Regions from separate parts of the Plantactinospora veratri genome, predicted to be linked through region 1. Evidence: riboswitches for the same ligand, from Rfam matches in the RefSeq annotation. Region 1 holds a riboswitch; each other region holds the start of a gene.

Region 1 (4,487 bases):
CGACGGCCGGCCGGGCCGGGGCCGGGGCGGCGGCGACTCCGCGACCGACGGCCCCGCCACGGGTACGCCGACGGCACCGGCCGGCGACGCGACCCCGGAGGACGTCGACACCGACCGGATCCACCAGTCGCTGCTCGCCGGACTGCTCTCGCACGTCGGGCTGAAGGAGACGCAGAAGAACGAGTACCTGGGCGCCCGGGGGGCCAAGTTCGCCCTCTTCCCGGGCTCGGCGCTGTTCCGCAAGCCGCCGCGCTGGGTGATGGCCGCCGAGCTGGTCGAGACGTCCCGGCTCTGGGGCCGGGTCGCCGCCCGGATCGAGCCGGAGTGGGTCGAGGCGCTGGCCCAGCACCTGGTGAAGCGGAGCTACAGCGAGCCGCACTGGGAGAAGAAGCAGGCCGCGGTGGTGGCCTTCGAGAAGGTCACCCTCTACGGCATCCCGCTGGTCAGCGGCCGGAAGGTCAACTTCGGCCGGATCGACCCGGTGCTGAGCCGGGAGCTGTTCATCCGGCACGCACTGGTGGAGGGCGACTGGCAGACCCACCACCGGTTCTTCCACGACAACCGCGCCCTGCTCGACGAGGTCGAGGAGTTGGAGCACCGGGCCCGGCGCCGGGACATCCTGGTCGACGACGAGACGCTGTACGCCTTCTACGACCAGCGGATCCCCGCCGAGGTGGTCTCCGGCCGGCACTTCGACGCCTGGTGGAAGAAGACCCGCCGGGACCGGCCCGACCTGCTCACCTTCGACCGGCAGATGCTAATCAACGAGGGACGGGGCGCCCTCGACGCGGCCGACTACCCCGACGAGTGGCACTCCGACGGGGTGGCGCTGCCGCTGACGTACCGGTTCGAGCCGGGGACGGAGACCGACGGGGTGACGGTGGACATCCCGCTGCCGATGCTCAACCAGGTCGACGCGGAGAGCTTCGACTGGCAGGTACCCGGGCTGCGCGAGGAACTCGTGGTGGCGCTGATCCGGTCGCTGCCGAAGGCCGTACGCCGCAACTTCGTCCCGGTGCCGGACTACGCCCGGGCGGTGCTGGCCTCCATCACGCCCGGCCGGGAGCCGCTGCTCGACGCGCTGACCCGGGAACTGCGCCGGATGACCGGGGTGACCGTGCCCCGGGACGCCTGGGACGTCGAGCGGCTGCCGGCGCACCTGCGCCCCACCTTCCGGGTGGTCGGCGAGGAGCGGCAGACCGTCGCCGAGGGCAAGGACCTGCCGGCGCTGCAACGGCAGCTCACCACCCAGGTACGCCGGATGGTGGCCGCCGCCGCCCCGGACGTCGAACGGTCGGGGCTGCGGGAGTGGAGCATCGGCACGCTGCCGCGCTCGATCGAGCAGGACCGGGCCGGCTACCTGGTGACCGCCTATCCGGCCCTGGTCGACGAGGGCGACACGGTCGGGGTACGGGTCTTCGAGACCGAGGCCGAGCAGGGCCGCCAGATGTGGGCCGGCACCCGGCGGCTGCTCCGGCTGACCCTCGGCTCGCCGCAGAAGTTCGTCTCCGGCCGCCTCTCCAACGAGGCGAAGCTGGCGCTGAGCCGCAACCCGCACCGCAACGTGCAGGAGCTGCTCGACGACGCCGCCGACGCGGCGGTGGACAAGCTGATCGCCGATGCCGGCGGGCCGGCCTGGGACGCCGAGGGTTTCGCCGCGCTGCGCGACCGGGTCCGGGCGGATCTGGTCGACACCACCGTCGAGGTCGTCGACCGGGTACGCCGGGTGCTCGCCGCCGCCTACGCGGTCGAGCAGCGGCTGGCCCGGACCAACAACCTGACCATGGTGGCGGCGCTGGCCGACATCCGGGCCCAGCTCTCCGGGCTGGTGCACCGCGGCTTCGTCACCGAGACCGGTTACGCCCGCCTCGCCGACCTTCCCCGCTATCTGACCGCGATCGAGCGCCGCCTCGACCGGCTGCCGCAGAACCCGCAGCGGGACCGCGACCAGCAGGCCCGGATCGCCCAGGTGCAGCAGGAGTACCGGGAGATGGTCGACGCGCTGCCGCCGGCGCGCCGGGGTGCCGACGCGGTACGGCAGATCCGCTGGATGATCGAGGAACTCCGGGTGAACGTCTTCGCCCAGGCGCTCGGTACGCCGTACCCGATCTCGGAACAGCGGATCTACCGGGCGATGGACGTCGCCGAGGCGGGCTGAGCCCCCGCACCGGCCGGGCGGCGCGGCGGGGTGGGTGGCGAGCGACACAGCCATCCCGGCCCTGACCAGTTGGAATGTCGGGGACCTGGTTGAGTAGGCTGTGCTCCGGCCATCCAGAGCGACCGAGAGACCTGGCTCGTCGACGTCGCAGCAACCCCCCACCGTGGGTGCGGGTGCTACCGCCAGGATCGATGGAGGTTCCGTAGTGCGCAGCATCCGAGCCGGGCGGGCGAGCCGGCTGCACGTCGTCTGGCACCGGTGGCGTCGACACGTCGACCTCTGCCGGACCAGCACCATGCTCTGTCGGGCCTCGGCCTGACCGCGACCGCCGGTCGGCGGCATTCCGACCATCTCGTCAGCACCCCCTGAGCGACGCCGTCCCGCACTGCCCATGACCTGACCGGTCGGGTGGTCCTTCGGCACACCGTCGCCGGATATTTCATGGAGTTTCAGCACAATGCGCATCAACTCACTCGCCACCCGCCTCCTCTCCGGGGTCGCCGCCGTCGCGCTGCTCGGTGCGGTCGCCGCCTGCGGCGGCTCGTCGTCGGGCGACACCGCCGACAACCCCTACGACCTGCTGCAACCCGGGACCCTGCGGGTCGGCACCCTGACCGACGCACCGCCGAACGTCTTCCTGAAGGACGGCAGGTTCACCGGCTTCGACAACGATCTGATGACCGCCGTCGCGGGCAAGCTCGGGCTCAGGGTGGAGTTCGTCGGCACCGAGTTCTCCGCGCTGCTCGCCCAGGTCAACAACCACAAGTTCGACGCCGGCTCGTCGTCGATCACCATCACCGAGGCGCGGCGCAAGACCGTCGACTTCAGCAACGGGTACGACTTCGGCTACTTCGGACTCGACGTGCCGGCCGGCTCGCCGATCAGGAGCTTCGCCGAGCTGAAGGGCAAGCGGGTGGTCGTGGTGCAGGGCACCGTGCAGGACGACTACGCCACCAAGGAGGGTCTCGACCCGGTCCGGGTACCCGACTACAACGGCGCGATCAACCAGCTCAAGTCGAAGACCGCCGACGCCTGGATCGCACCCGCCGAGATCGGCGAGAAGTCCGCACAGGAGAGTGGCGGCAAGATCGTGCTGGTCGAGAAGCAGCTCAGCTCGGCGCCGACCGCGTTCGCGGTGGCCAAGGGCGCCGACCCGCTGCGCGAGGCGCTGAACTCCGCACTCGACCAGGTGATCGAGGACGGCACCTGGACCCGCCTCCAGGAGCAGTACTATCCCGGGCGGCCGGTGCCGGAAAGCTTCAAGCCGGGCAGCGGCACGGTGACGTACCCGCCGGTCAAGGCCGGTCCGACGAGCCCGGCCGCCACCCCGGCGAGCTGACCCGGCCCGCACACCAGACAGTCGCCGGCCGGCCGCCCCCGGCCGGCCGGCGACTCCGGATCCGAGACAGGCGAGGCGATGGAGACCCTGGCGACGCTGTGGGAGACGTTCTTCGACTGGGAGTCGATGCGCGAGGCACTGCCCGAGATGCTCACGGTCGGGCTGCCCAACACGCTGCTGCTGGCGCTGCTCTCCGCCATCGTGGGGACGCTGCTCGGCATGCTGCTGGCGATGGCCGGGCTGGCCCGGACCCGGTGGCTGCGCTGGCCGGCGCGGATCTACACCGACGTGTTCCGGGGACTGCCGGCCGCCGTCACCATCCTGCTGATCGGGGTCGGGCTGGCACCGCTCGGGCTCGCCTGGTGGGGCCCCAACCCCTATCCGCTGGGCATCCTGGCGCTGTCGCTGATCGCGGCGGCGTACATCGGGGAGATCTTCCGGTCCGGCATCCAGAGCGTGGAGGCCAGCCAGCTGGAGGCGACCCGGGCGCTGGGACTGTCGCACGGCGCCGCCATGCGCCTGGTGATCATCCCGCAGGGCGTACGCCGGGTCCTGCCGGCCTGGGTCAACCAGCTCATCGCACTGATCAAAGACTCCAGCCTGGTCTACTTCCTCGGCCTGGTGGCCAGCCAGCGGGAACTGTTCCGGATCGGCCAGGACTATGCGGCGAACACCGGCAACGAGTCCGCGCTGCTGCTCGCCGGGCTCTTCTACCTGGTCATCACCGTGCCGCTGACCCACCTGGTCAACTGGGTCGACCGGCGGCTGCGCGACGGCCGGGCCGGTGGCCCGGAACCCGACGAGGAGGATCCGGTGGCGCTCGCCGGCGAGACCGCGCTACCGACGGGTGGAAGGGGAACCCAGCATGCCTGAGTCTGTCACTCCGACGGTGTCGGCCCGACCGGACGGGGCAGGTCCCGGATACGAGTCGGTCAGCGTCGCGACCCGCGACGTACATCTCGCGTTCGGCCGGAACCAGGTGCTGCGCGG
Region 2 (4,487 bases), on a different contig from region 1:
GGATCGACGTGTGATGGGGCATCGCGCCGCCCGCCGGTCCCGGCCGTCCCAGCCGGCGAACCGGTTGACCGCCCGGACGACGATGGGAAACGGATCCGTCGCAGCGATCGTCCGGGAGGTGAGCGTCGGATGCGGAACTGCCCGCCCGAGATTGCGGAGATCGTCGCGGAAACCGGCCTCGGTGAGGTGGTCGAGCGCTATCGGCTGACGGTGGCGATGGAGCTGAGTTTCGCGGTCACCTGCGGCGTGCTCGGCGGGTTCGGGCTGCTTTTCGGCGACGATGTCGGGCGGGCGATCGGCGCCGGGGCCGCTGGGCTCGGGGTGCTGTTCGCCGTACCCGCCTGGCGCAAGTCCCGCCGTCACCTGTACCTCTGCACCCGTGGCCTGCTCACCACGACCGGGACGACCACCGTGACCCGCCTGCTCAGGTGGGACGAGGTCGCGCACGTCCGGGTCTGGGTGACCCGGATCTACCAGCTCGGCCCGGCTGAGGAGTTTCCGCGCTGCGTACTGGAGCTGACCGACGGCACGACGCTCAACCTGGCCAGACCCCCCTACGCAGGCGTCGGCCGGCTCGCCGAGGCCGTCGAGCGGGCGGTGGCCGAGGTGACCTACCCGCGCCGGACCAGGGAGATCACTGAGACCGGCAGCAGCGCATTCGGCCCGATCACGGTCAGCAAGCTGGGAGTGCGCGACGGACGGCGGTTCGTCGCCTGGTCGGACGTCGCACGGGTGGAGCGGGGGCGGGTGCGGCTGCGCATCTGGAACCGCGCCGGCGAGCAGGTCGTCTCGCGGCAGGTCAGGACGATTCCGGATCTCGCCTGCCTGCTCAGGATCGCGGCCACCACACGCGGCGGGCCCGCGAACCCGGTGAAGGCGTTGCCCTGAGGCTGACGGGCGTCAGGAGCGGGTCCGGGCGCCGAGACCGGGACCAGCACGGGGCCCCGCACGTCGAGGAACTGCGGTGCCAGGGTCAGGTAGACGGCCCCGCGCTACTCGCGGTCTCGGCGACGGGTGTCGAGCCCGCTCGGGGCTGTGACGTCCGGCCAGGCCATCCGGAACTTGCGGGGAGCACCGTTGAGTCGGGAAGGGTCTCCGCCGGGCGGTGACACTGTCGCCGTCTCGACGCCGCGGGCTCCGCAGGCGCGGTAGAACCGCTGCGCCGCCGTGTTCTGCTCGAGGACCCACAGGTACATCCGTTCGGCCGTCGCGTGTTCCAGGACGGCTCGGGCTGCGTGGGCCAGCAGCGTGGTGCCGACGCCGGTCCGCTGGCGGCCGTGCACGACGTGCAGGTTGTCGATCAGGCTGCCCCAACTGGGGTCGTGGTCGAACACGACGTGGACGAAGCCGACCAGCCGGCTGTCGTCTTCGGCCACCACCGTCTGGCTGTTGGTCGGGGCGGCCAGCCGTGCCGACCAGACCGAGTGCCGGTCGGCGGCGACGTCGCCGTCGAGAAAGGAGTCGGCGTAGGCGCCACGGTAGTGCCGGCGCCAACTCTCGGCGTGCAGCCGGGCAATCTGCTCGGCGTCGTCGGCACCGGCGAGGCGCAGCCGCGGTCGCACCTGGCCGGTCGGCTTGAGGTGCTGTCCGGATGCTGTGTCCTGGTCGAAGGAAGGGATCGACGTCACCTGGACCTCCTGCTTCGCGGCTTGCTCGACGGCACTCGCGCCGAGCCTGGTCCTCACCCGGAGCACCCCGCCCGCGAACGGAGGGTTGCCGGCCAGCAAGCCGGGGCTTCGCGCTGGCGCTCATGACCTTCGCCGATGATCGTAACACCGCCTCCGTCGCGCCGGTCTGCGCCGGGTCATCCCCTCGGCGACCGTCGTTGCGGCAGAGGGGTCTACGGCCGGTCGGGAATGGCGACATATTGATCGTTTGCGATTGTTGAAGCCACGTCAGTTGCCGGATGTCGCCGCCGGCCGACCCGGAACGCTGAAGCGGAGGGCGATGGACGTCAACCGCAACGCCGTGGTCATCGAAAGGAGCGGCCATGTCCCCCGGGTCGACCCCGATCCTGTTGCTGCACGGCTCCTGGCACGGTGCCTGGTGCTGGACCGAGGTCATCGCCCACCTCCTGCCGTACGGCCGCCCGACCCTGGCGGTCGACATGGCCGGGCACGGGCTGCGCGCGCGTCGACCCGAGTGCCTGACCATGCGTCCGTTCGACCCGGATGAGCTGGCCACCGAGTTCTCGCCGGTGGCGGAGGTGGGCCTCGACCAGGCGGCCGAGCTGCTGGTTTCGCAGATCGAAACGCTGGGCCGTGGCGGCCCGGTCACGGTGGTGGCGCACAGCATGGGCGGCCCCGTCCTGACCCGGGCGGCGCAGCAGGTTCCCGAACTGGTGGCGCACGCCGTGTACCTCGCCGCCATCATGCCCGCCTCGGACAAGGCGGCCGACGGGTACTTCGCGCTGCCGGAGAACTCGGGCGCGGTGGTCCTGCCCGCCCTCCGGGGCGACCCCGCGGTGATCGGGGCGCTGCGGCTCGACCTCGCCTCGGACGACCCCGCCTACCGCCAGCTGCTTCGCGACGCGTTCTACGCGGACGTCGACCCGGTCGTCGCCGATGCCGCGCTGGGCCTGCTCACCCCGGACGCCCCGGTCAGCATGATGCGCGGCACCACCCGGCTGACCCGGGACGGTTGGGGCTCCCTCCCCCGCACCTACGTCGTCTGCGCCCGGGACATGGCGATCCGCCCTGCCCTCCAGCGGGTACTCGTCGCGGAGGCCGACGCCGCCTTCCCGGAGAATCCGACCTCCGTCGTGACGCTGGAGTCCGCACACGCGCCGTTCCTGTCCAGACCAGGCGAGGTGGCCGAGATCGTCGGCAGACGGGGCTGAGCCAGCTCTTCCGGTCGGAAACGAGCAACCGCGCGGCTCGGACATCGATACCATCCTCTGCGAACACGCGACCGGCTCCCGCCGGGGCGTCGATCCGACCGACGACCCCCTGAGTCGTGGATAACCGCTCGCCCGGCCACGGCTGCGATGCGAAGATCGCGCAATGTCGGCATCCCGCGCTGAGCTGCTGCGATGGCAGTTCGACCTGACCTGGTCGCTGTTCGAGTACCACCTGGAGCGGCTGGAGCCCGCCCACCTGCTCTGGGAGCCGGCCGCGCTCTCCTGGACGGTACGCCCGGACGACGCCGGCCGATGGCTGCCGGACTGGTCGGACACCGAGCCGGATCCGGTCCCGGTTCCCACCGTCGGCTGGCTCAGTTGGCACCTCGGCTGGTGGTGGAGCGCGGCCGTCGACCACGCCGGGGGACGCACCCCGCCGGACCGTACCGAGGTGCACTGGCCCGGCGACCTCGCGGCGACCATCGCCTGGCTGCGTACCCTCCGCACCGAGTGGCTGTCGGTGCTCGACGGGCTCACCGAGGCAGACCTCGACGAGACCGCCCCGTTCCCGTGGCAGGGCGACCCGGCGCACACCGTCGCGCACATGGTCGCCTGGGTCAACGCGGAGCTGATGAAGAACGTCGCCGAACTCGGCCAGCTCCGGCTGCTGCACGAGGCTCGTGCGACGCCCTGAGCCTCCGCGAGGAACACCGTCCACTGTGGCCGAGCGGATCGCCGCTGGCGACCGCCCGCCGGGGGGACCGTCTCAGCGCAGCGCCACCGGATAGCGGAGAATCGTCCTCAGCCTCGCCGCGGCCGTCCGGGCCGGGTTGGACAGGTAGATCTCGTGGTGGTGCCCCGAGATCCGGTACCCGGACTCGTCGAGGAAGGCCATCAGCCGGTCGCGGGTCGGGCGCTCCTCGCCGTACGGCCCGATGTGCAACAGTTGCGCGCTCCTCCCCTCCGTCAACCGGCGCAGCTCGACCCGGTCCACCGGTACCCCGGGCTTCTTCCGGGTCGTCTCCGCGACCAGATCCGCGACCAGATCCGGCTGCGCCGCCTGCGACGGCTGGAGGATCAGCATCGTCCAGTTCCAGGTCGACCGGTCCTGGCCGGTCGGGTCCCACTCCGCCGACCCCCACCACAGCCCCTCCAGTGGCGCGACGGAGTAGTCCAGCACGTCGGCCCGGCGCAGCCGGGAGCGCAGCCCGTACGCGACCGTGTACAGCGCCCGCACCGCCTGCTGGTACCCGGCCCCGTCCGGGTCTCCGACACCGTCGATCGCCAGGTACGGCAACTCCGGTACCTCCACCAGTGCCGGGGCGGTACCCGCCGCGTACAACTGGAAGTGGACCTTCTTCAGATCGGTCCTCGTCGGCGTGGTGGTCATCTCAGCTCGGCTCCTCGTCCTCGATCGGCACGACCACCCGGGTCACCAGTTGAGCCGGCTCGGTCGTCACCGGGTCGGCCAGGTACGCCTCCCGCACCTGGCCGCACGGGCGCAGCCCGCGCTCGTGGATCCAGGCGAAGACCGCCTGGTACGTCAACGTCAGGTGTTCGTACGGTCCGACGTGCACCGCCGCCGCCACCGGACCCGGCGGCAGCTCCTCGACGGCCGTCCCGGCCACGACGTCGGCGGGTACCTCGC
Region 3 (4,487 bases), on a different contig from region 1:
CGCCCGGGAGCAGGCGTTGCAGGCGATCGGCAAGGCCGGTCGGGCGTACGCCGAGGGGGTCGGGTTCTCCGGCAGCGTGGTGATCGCACAGGTGCGTACCACCGGCAGTGACCTGCTCCGGGCCACCGGCATCGAACGGCTGGAGGCGAACCAGCTCGTACGCCGGGCGGCGGGCGGGCACGCCGGAGAGGCAGCCGCGGAGGCCGCCCGGCAGCCCGACATGCCGCCGTCGGACCGACGCTCCGGTGGCCCCTCGTTCGGGATGGGCCCGGCACGTTGACCGTGGCGCCGCCACTCCGCCCGGCAGCGCGCCCGCACCGGGCGCGGACCACCGGGTGCCGGGCGCGGCGCAGGTCAGCGGGGGGCCGCCAGGGCGGTGAGCAGCCGGTCGACGTGCCCGGCGGTGCTGCCCAGCCCGATGCTCGCGCGCAGCGCGGTCGGCGGCAGGTCCGGCCGCCCGCTCCGGGCGGCCGCCTCGGCGAGCAGCCGCCGGGCCAGCGGGTGCGCACAGAAGAGCCCGTCCCGCAGCCCGAGCTGCCAGCGCTGGGCGAGGTCGGCCGCGACCGCCGCCGAGTCCCGGCCGGCGACCACGAACGAGACGATGCCGACCCGGGGCGCGGCCGCGTCGAAGGTACGCAGTTCGACCACCTCCGGCAGGGCGGCGAGCCCGGACCGCAGCCGGGCGAGCAGGGCCTGCTCGTGCGCGTACAGCGCGCTGCGGTCCGCCCCGGCCAGGGCAGCGCAGACCGCGGCCAGCGCCACCGCGCCGAGCAGGTTGGGCGTGCCCGCCTCGTGCCGGGCGGGCCCCTCGACCCAGCGCACGTCATGGGTGGCCGCCCCGACCCCGAGGGTCGCACCGCCACCGGCCAGGTACGGCGGGGCGGCGTCGAGCCAGTCCGCCCGTCCGGCCAGTACGCCGATTCCGAACGGCGCGTACAGCTTGTGTCCGGAAACGGCCACGTAGTCGACTGCCAGGGCGGCGATGTCCAGTTCGGCGTGCGGGGCGAGCTGGGCGGCGTCCAGCGCGATCCGGGCGCCGTGCCGGTGGGCGACCCGGGCCAGGTCGGCGACCGGCCAGCACTCGCCGGTGACGTTGCTGGCCCCGGTCACCGCGACCAGGATCGGTGCGCCGCCGCCGCTGCCCCGGCGCAGTTCCCGCAGTGCCGCGTCGACCGCTCGCACGGCGTCGGCGACCGAGCCGGGCACCGGCAACCGGACCGTACCGGTGGGCCAGGGCAGCAGGTTCGCGTGGTGCTCGGCGGCGAAGGTCACCACCCGGGTGCCGGGCGGCAGGGCCCGGGCCAGCAGGTTGAGCGCGTCGGTGGTGTTGCGGGTGAAGACGACGTGGTCGTCCGCGCGTGACCCTAGGAAGTCGCCGACCTGCTGCCGGGCCCGCTCGTACGCCAGGGTGCTGCGCCGGGAGAGCGCTCCGGCGCCCCGGTGCACGCTGCCGTACCAGGGCAGCAGCTCGGCCACGGCGTCGGCGGCGGCCTGCGCGCACGGTGCGGTGGCGGCGTAGTCGAGGTTGATCTGTCCCGGCACTCCGAGCACCCCGAGCGGCGCTGCCGGAGTCGACGTTGCCGGTGCGGTTACGCCGGTCGGCCGGGCGGGTGCGGAAACGACACTGGTGCTCATCGGGGATACCTCCGGTGGCCAGGGACCCCGGAGCGGGTGGGGACGGGGTCCGCGCTTGCCCGGTGCGGGCGCGCACCGAGCCCGGTCATCACCCGGGGCACCCCACCGCGAACCTCGACGAGGGTTGCCGGCCAGCAAGCCGGGGCTTGACGCTGGCGCTCGTGACCTGCCAGAGAGCATAACCGGCCCGGTTGTGGTCCGGCCGGGCTGGCCGGAGGAACTACGCTGATCACATGGCCGACACCCCGCCCGGTACGGCGGCGCCCCAGCCGCCGTCGCCGACCCCGCCGTGGCCGCCCGCCCCGTCGGGGCAGTTCCCGCCCCCCGCATTCGGCCTGCCGGAGGTGGCGGCGCCCGAGCGGCGCAGCCTGGCCCGGCTGTTGACGATGATCGGGGCGATAGCGCTGATCGTCGTCTGCGCGGTGCTGATGGCCTGGGAACTGGTGTCGCCGGCCGGGGTCACGCCGCCACTGATCGGGCTGGGCGCGGCGGCGCTGCCGGTGCCGGTACTGGTCGCCTGTTTCCTCTGGCTCGACCGGTACGACCCGGAGCCGGTCAAGTATCTCGCCTTCTGCCTCGGCTGGGGTGCGGCGGTCTCCACCTTCGCCGCGCTGCGCACCAACACCTTCGCGGCCGACACCCTCCAGCTCCCCCTCCCGGTGGTCGGGGTGCTGGTCGCGCCCTTCATCGAGGAGCTGACCAAGGCGCTCGGGCCGCTTCTGCTCCTGCTCTACCAGCGCCGCAAGTGGTCCGGGATCACCGACGGCATCGTCTACTGTGGTCTGTCGGCGGTCGGCTTCGCCATGGTCGAGAACATCCTCTACTTCGGCCTGCACGGCTACGCCGAGGGCGTCGACCAGTACGGCCCGGCCACCGGTGCGCAGAACGTCTTCGGGATCTTCATCCTGCGGGTACTGATCAGCGGCTTCGCCCACCCGCTCTTCACCTCGATGACCGGCATCGGGCTCGGCATCGCCGTCCGGTCGGCCAGCCGCCCGATCCGGATCCTCGCCCCGCTCGCCGGCCTGCTGCTGGCGATGATGCTGCACGGCGCCTGGAACCTGGCAGCGACCCTCACCCAGCTCTCCGGTGAGCCGCTGATCCTGCTCTACAGCTACCTCGGGCTGATGGTGCCGATCTTCCTGGGCGTGGTCGGCCTGGCCGTCTGGGTCCGGAGCTGGGAGGGCCGGCTCACCCAGCGCCGGCTCCCCGACTACGTCTCGACGGGCTGGCTCACCCCACCCGAACTGGCCGCGCTCGGCACCCTCGGCCGGCGGCACGCGGCCCGCCGCTGGGCCCGCCGGATCGCCGGTGAGGAGGGCGCCAAGGCGATGCGCGCGCTCCAGATCTCCGCGACCCGGCTCGCCCTGCTCCGGGACGGGCTGGTGCGTGGGCTGGAGCGCCGGCCGGCGCAGCTCGCCCGCAAGCTCGACGAGGAACGCCGGCTGCTCGACGCGATCCAGGCCGCCCGCAGGGTCTTCGTCGGCCGGGATCCGCAGGCACCGGCGGGAATCTGGGACGGATCCCGCTACCACCTGTCCTTCCCGGACGGCTCCCGCCGGACCCTGCCGGCGCCGGCCGAGCCGGTGGTACCGATCCCGGTGGTCCTGGTGGCGCCCCCGCGCCCACCGGCTCCGGTCTACCCCGCCCCCGGGTACGGCCCGTACGGCGGACCGCCGGCCTCGTACCCCGGAGCACCCGGCCCGTACGGCGGACCGCCCGCACCCGGCTCCGGGCCGGTCGGACCCTGGCCGGGGCCGTACCGGCGCTGACTCCGAGCGTCAGTGGCGGCGGGCGGCCGGGCGCGTCACAGGTAGAGGCCGGTGGAGTCGGTCTCTACCCGCTGGGCGGCGACGGCGTGCACGTCGCGTTCGCGCAGCAGCACGTACTCCCGGCCGTGCAGCTCGACCTCGGACCGGTCGTCGGGGTCGAAGAGCACCCGGTCGCCGGAGACGATGGAGCGCACGTTCGGACCGACACCCACCGCGGTCGCCCAGGCCAGCCGCCGGCCCATCGAGGCGGTCGCCGGGATGACGATGCCGGCGGTCGAGCGCCGCTCGCCCTCGCCGCCGTCCGCCCGGACCAGCACCCGGTCGTGCAGCAGGCGGATGGGCAGGCCGTTGTCGTTGGTTTCCTCGGCGGTCACGACCGGAACGGTACCGCGTGCCACCTCGGGCGGGTCGCCGGTGTCACCCCCCGCCGGCCGTCCGAGCCGGCCGGTCAGGGTGCGGCTACCGTAGGAAGGCCGGTTCCGCCGTGGGAGGTGCGCTTGCGCCGTTTCGAGCAGCTACGAGCAAGGATTCGTCGCGCGTACGCGTTCGGACGTTCGTCGGACCCGTCCGGCGGGCACACCGATCCGGCGGGGGTGAGTCCGGCCGCCACGCCCGAGGCGGCGCCCGTCCCGCCGCCGGTCGGGGGCGAACCGGCCAGGGAACTGCACCCGTCGACGTCGAGCCGGGACGACGCGGACGTACCGCACGCGCTGCGGATCGCCGCCGCCTGGTCGTGGCGGCTGATCGTCATCGGCCTGGTCGCCTGGGCACTGCTGCGGCTGGTCGGCGCGGTCCGGATCGTGATCATTCCGTTGGCGATCGCGCTGCTGCTCTCCGCCCTGCTGGCCCCGCTGGTCGGGCTGCTGCTCCGGGCCCGCTTCCCCCGCTCCCTGGCCACCGCGGTGGTGCTGGTCACCGGGCTGGCCGCGGTGGTCGGCACGCTCACCCTGGTGGTCAACGAGTTCATCCAGGGCGTACCGGACCTCAGCCGCAACGCCACCAGCGGTATCCGGCAGATCCAGGAGTGGCTGAAGACCGGGCCGCTGCACCTGTCGGACAACCAGCTCAACTCGTACATCG

Evidence for each region. A riboswitch is a leader RNA that binds a small molecule or an ion and turns the genes downstream of it on or off. The one in region 1 is predicted to bind S-adenosylmethionine.
Region 2: linked by a shared signal. The riboswitch ahead of V1634_RS13650 (GNAT family N-acetyltransferase) and the one ahead of V1634_RS32715 (ABC transporter substrate-binding protein) in region 1 are both predicted to bind S-adenosylmethionine.
Region 3: linked by a shared signal. The riboswitch ahead of V1634_RS30900 (aminotransferase class V-fold PLP-dependent enzyme) and the one ahead of V1634_RS32715 (ABC transporter substrate-binding protein) in region 1 are both predicted to bind S-adenosylmethionine.

Annotation. Positions count from the first base shown of each region.
Region 1 is NZ_JAZGQL010000036.1:44,219-48,705, forward strand. It holds gene hrpA (ATP-dependent RNA helicase HrpA) at 1-2,158, shown strand, start outside; SAM riboswitch class I at 2,265-2,356, shown strand; gene V1634_RS32715 (ABC transporter substrate-binding protein) at 2,616-3,497, shown strand; gene V1634_RS32720 (amino acid ABC transporter permease) at 3,576-4,370, shown strand; gene V1634_RS32725 (amino acid ABC transporter ATP-binding protein) at 4,363-4,487, shown strand, end outside.
Region 2 is NZ_JAZGQL010000008.1:318,473-322,959, forward strand. It holds gene V1634_RS13640 (DUF2625 family protein) at 1-14, shown strand, start outside; gene V1634_RS13645 (DUF6585 family protein) at 130-888, shown strand; gene V1634_RS13650 (GNAT family N-acetyltransferase) at 993-1,628, opposite strand; SAM riboswitch class IV at 1,641-1,756, opposite strand; gene V1634_RS13655 (alpha/beta fold hydrolase) at 1,991-2,839, shown strand; gene V1634_RS13660 (DinB family protein) at 3,003-3,533, shown strand; gene V1634_RS13665 (GyrI-like domain-containing protein) at 3,606-4,229, opposite strand; gene V1634_RS13670 (MerR family transcriptional regulator) at 4,231-4,487, opposite strand, start outside.
Region 3 is NZ_JAZGQL010000033.1:9,807-14,293, forward strand. It holds gene V1634_RS30895 (FUSC family protein) at 1-280, shown strand, start outside; gene V1634_RS30900 (aminotransferase class V-fold PLP-dependent enzyme) at 355-1,635, opposite strand; SAM riboswitch class IV at 1,682-1,802, opposite strand; gene V1634_RS30905 (PrsW family intramembrane metalloprotease) at 1,869-3,407, shown strand; gene V1634_RS30910 (GroES family chaperonin) at 3,443-3,781, opposite strand; gene V1634_RS30915 (AI-2E family transporter) at 3,905-4,487, shown strand, end outside.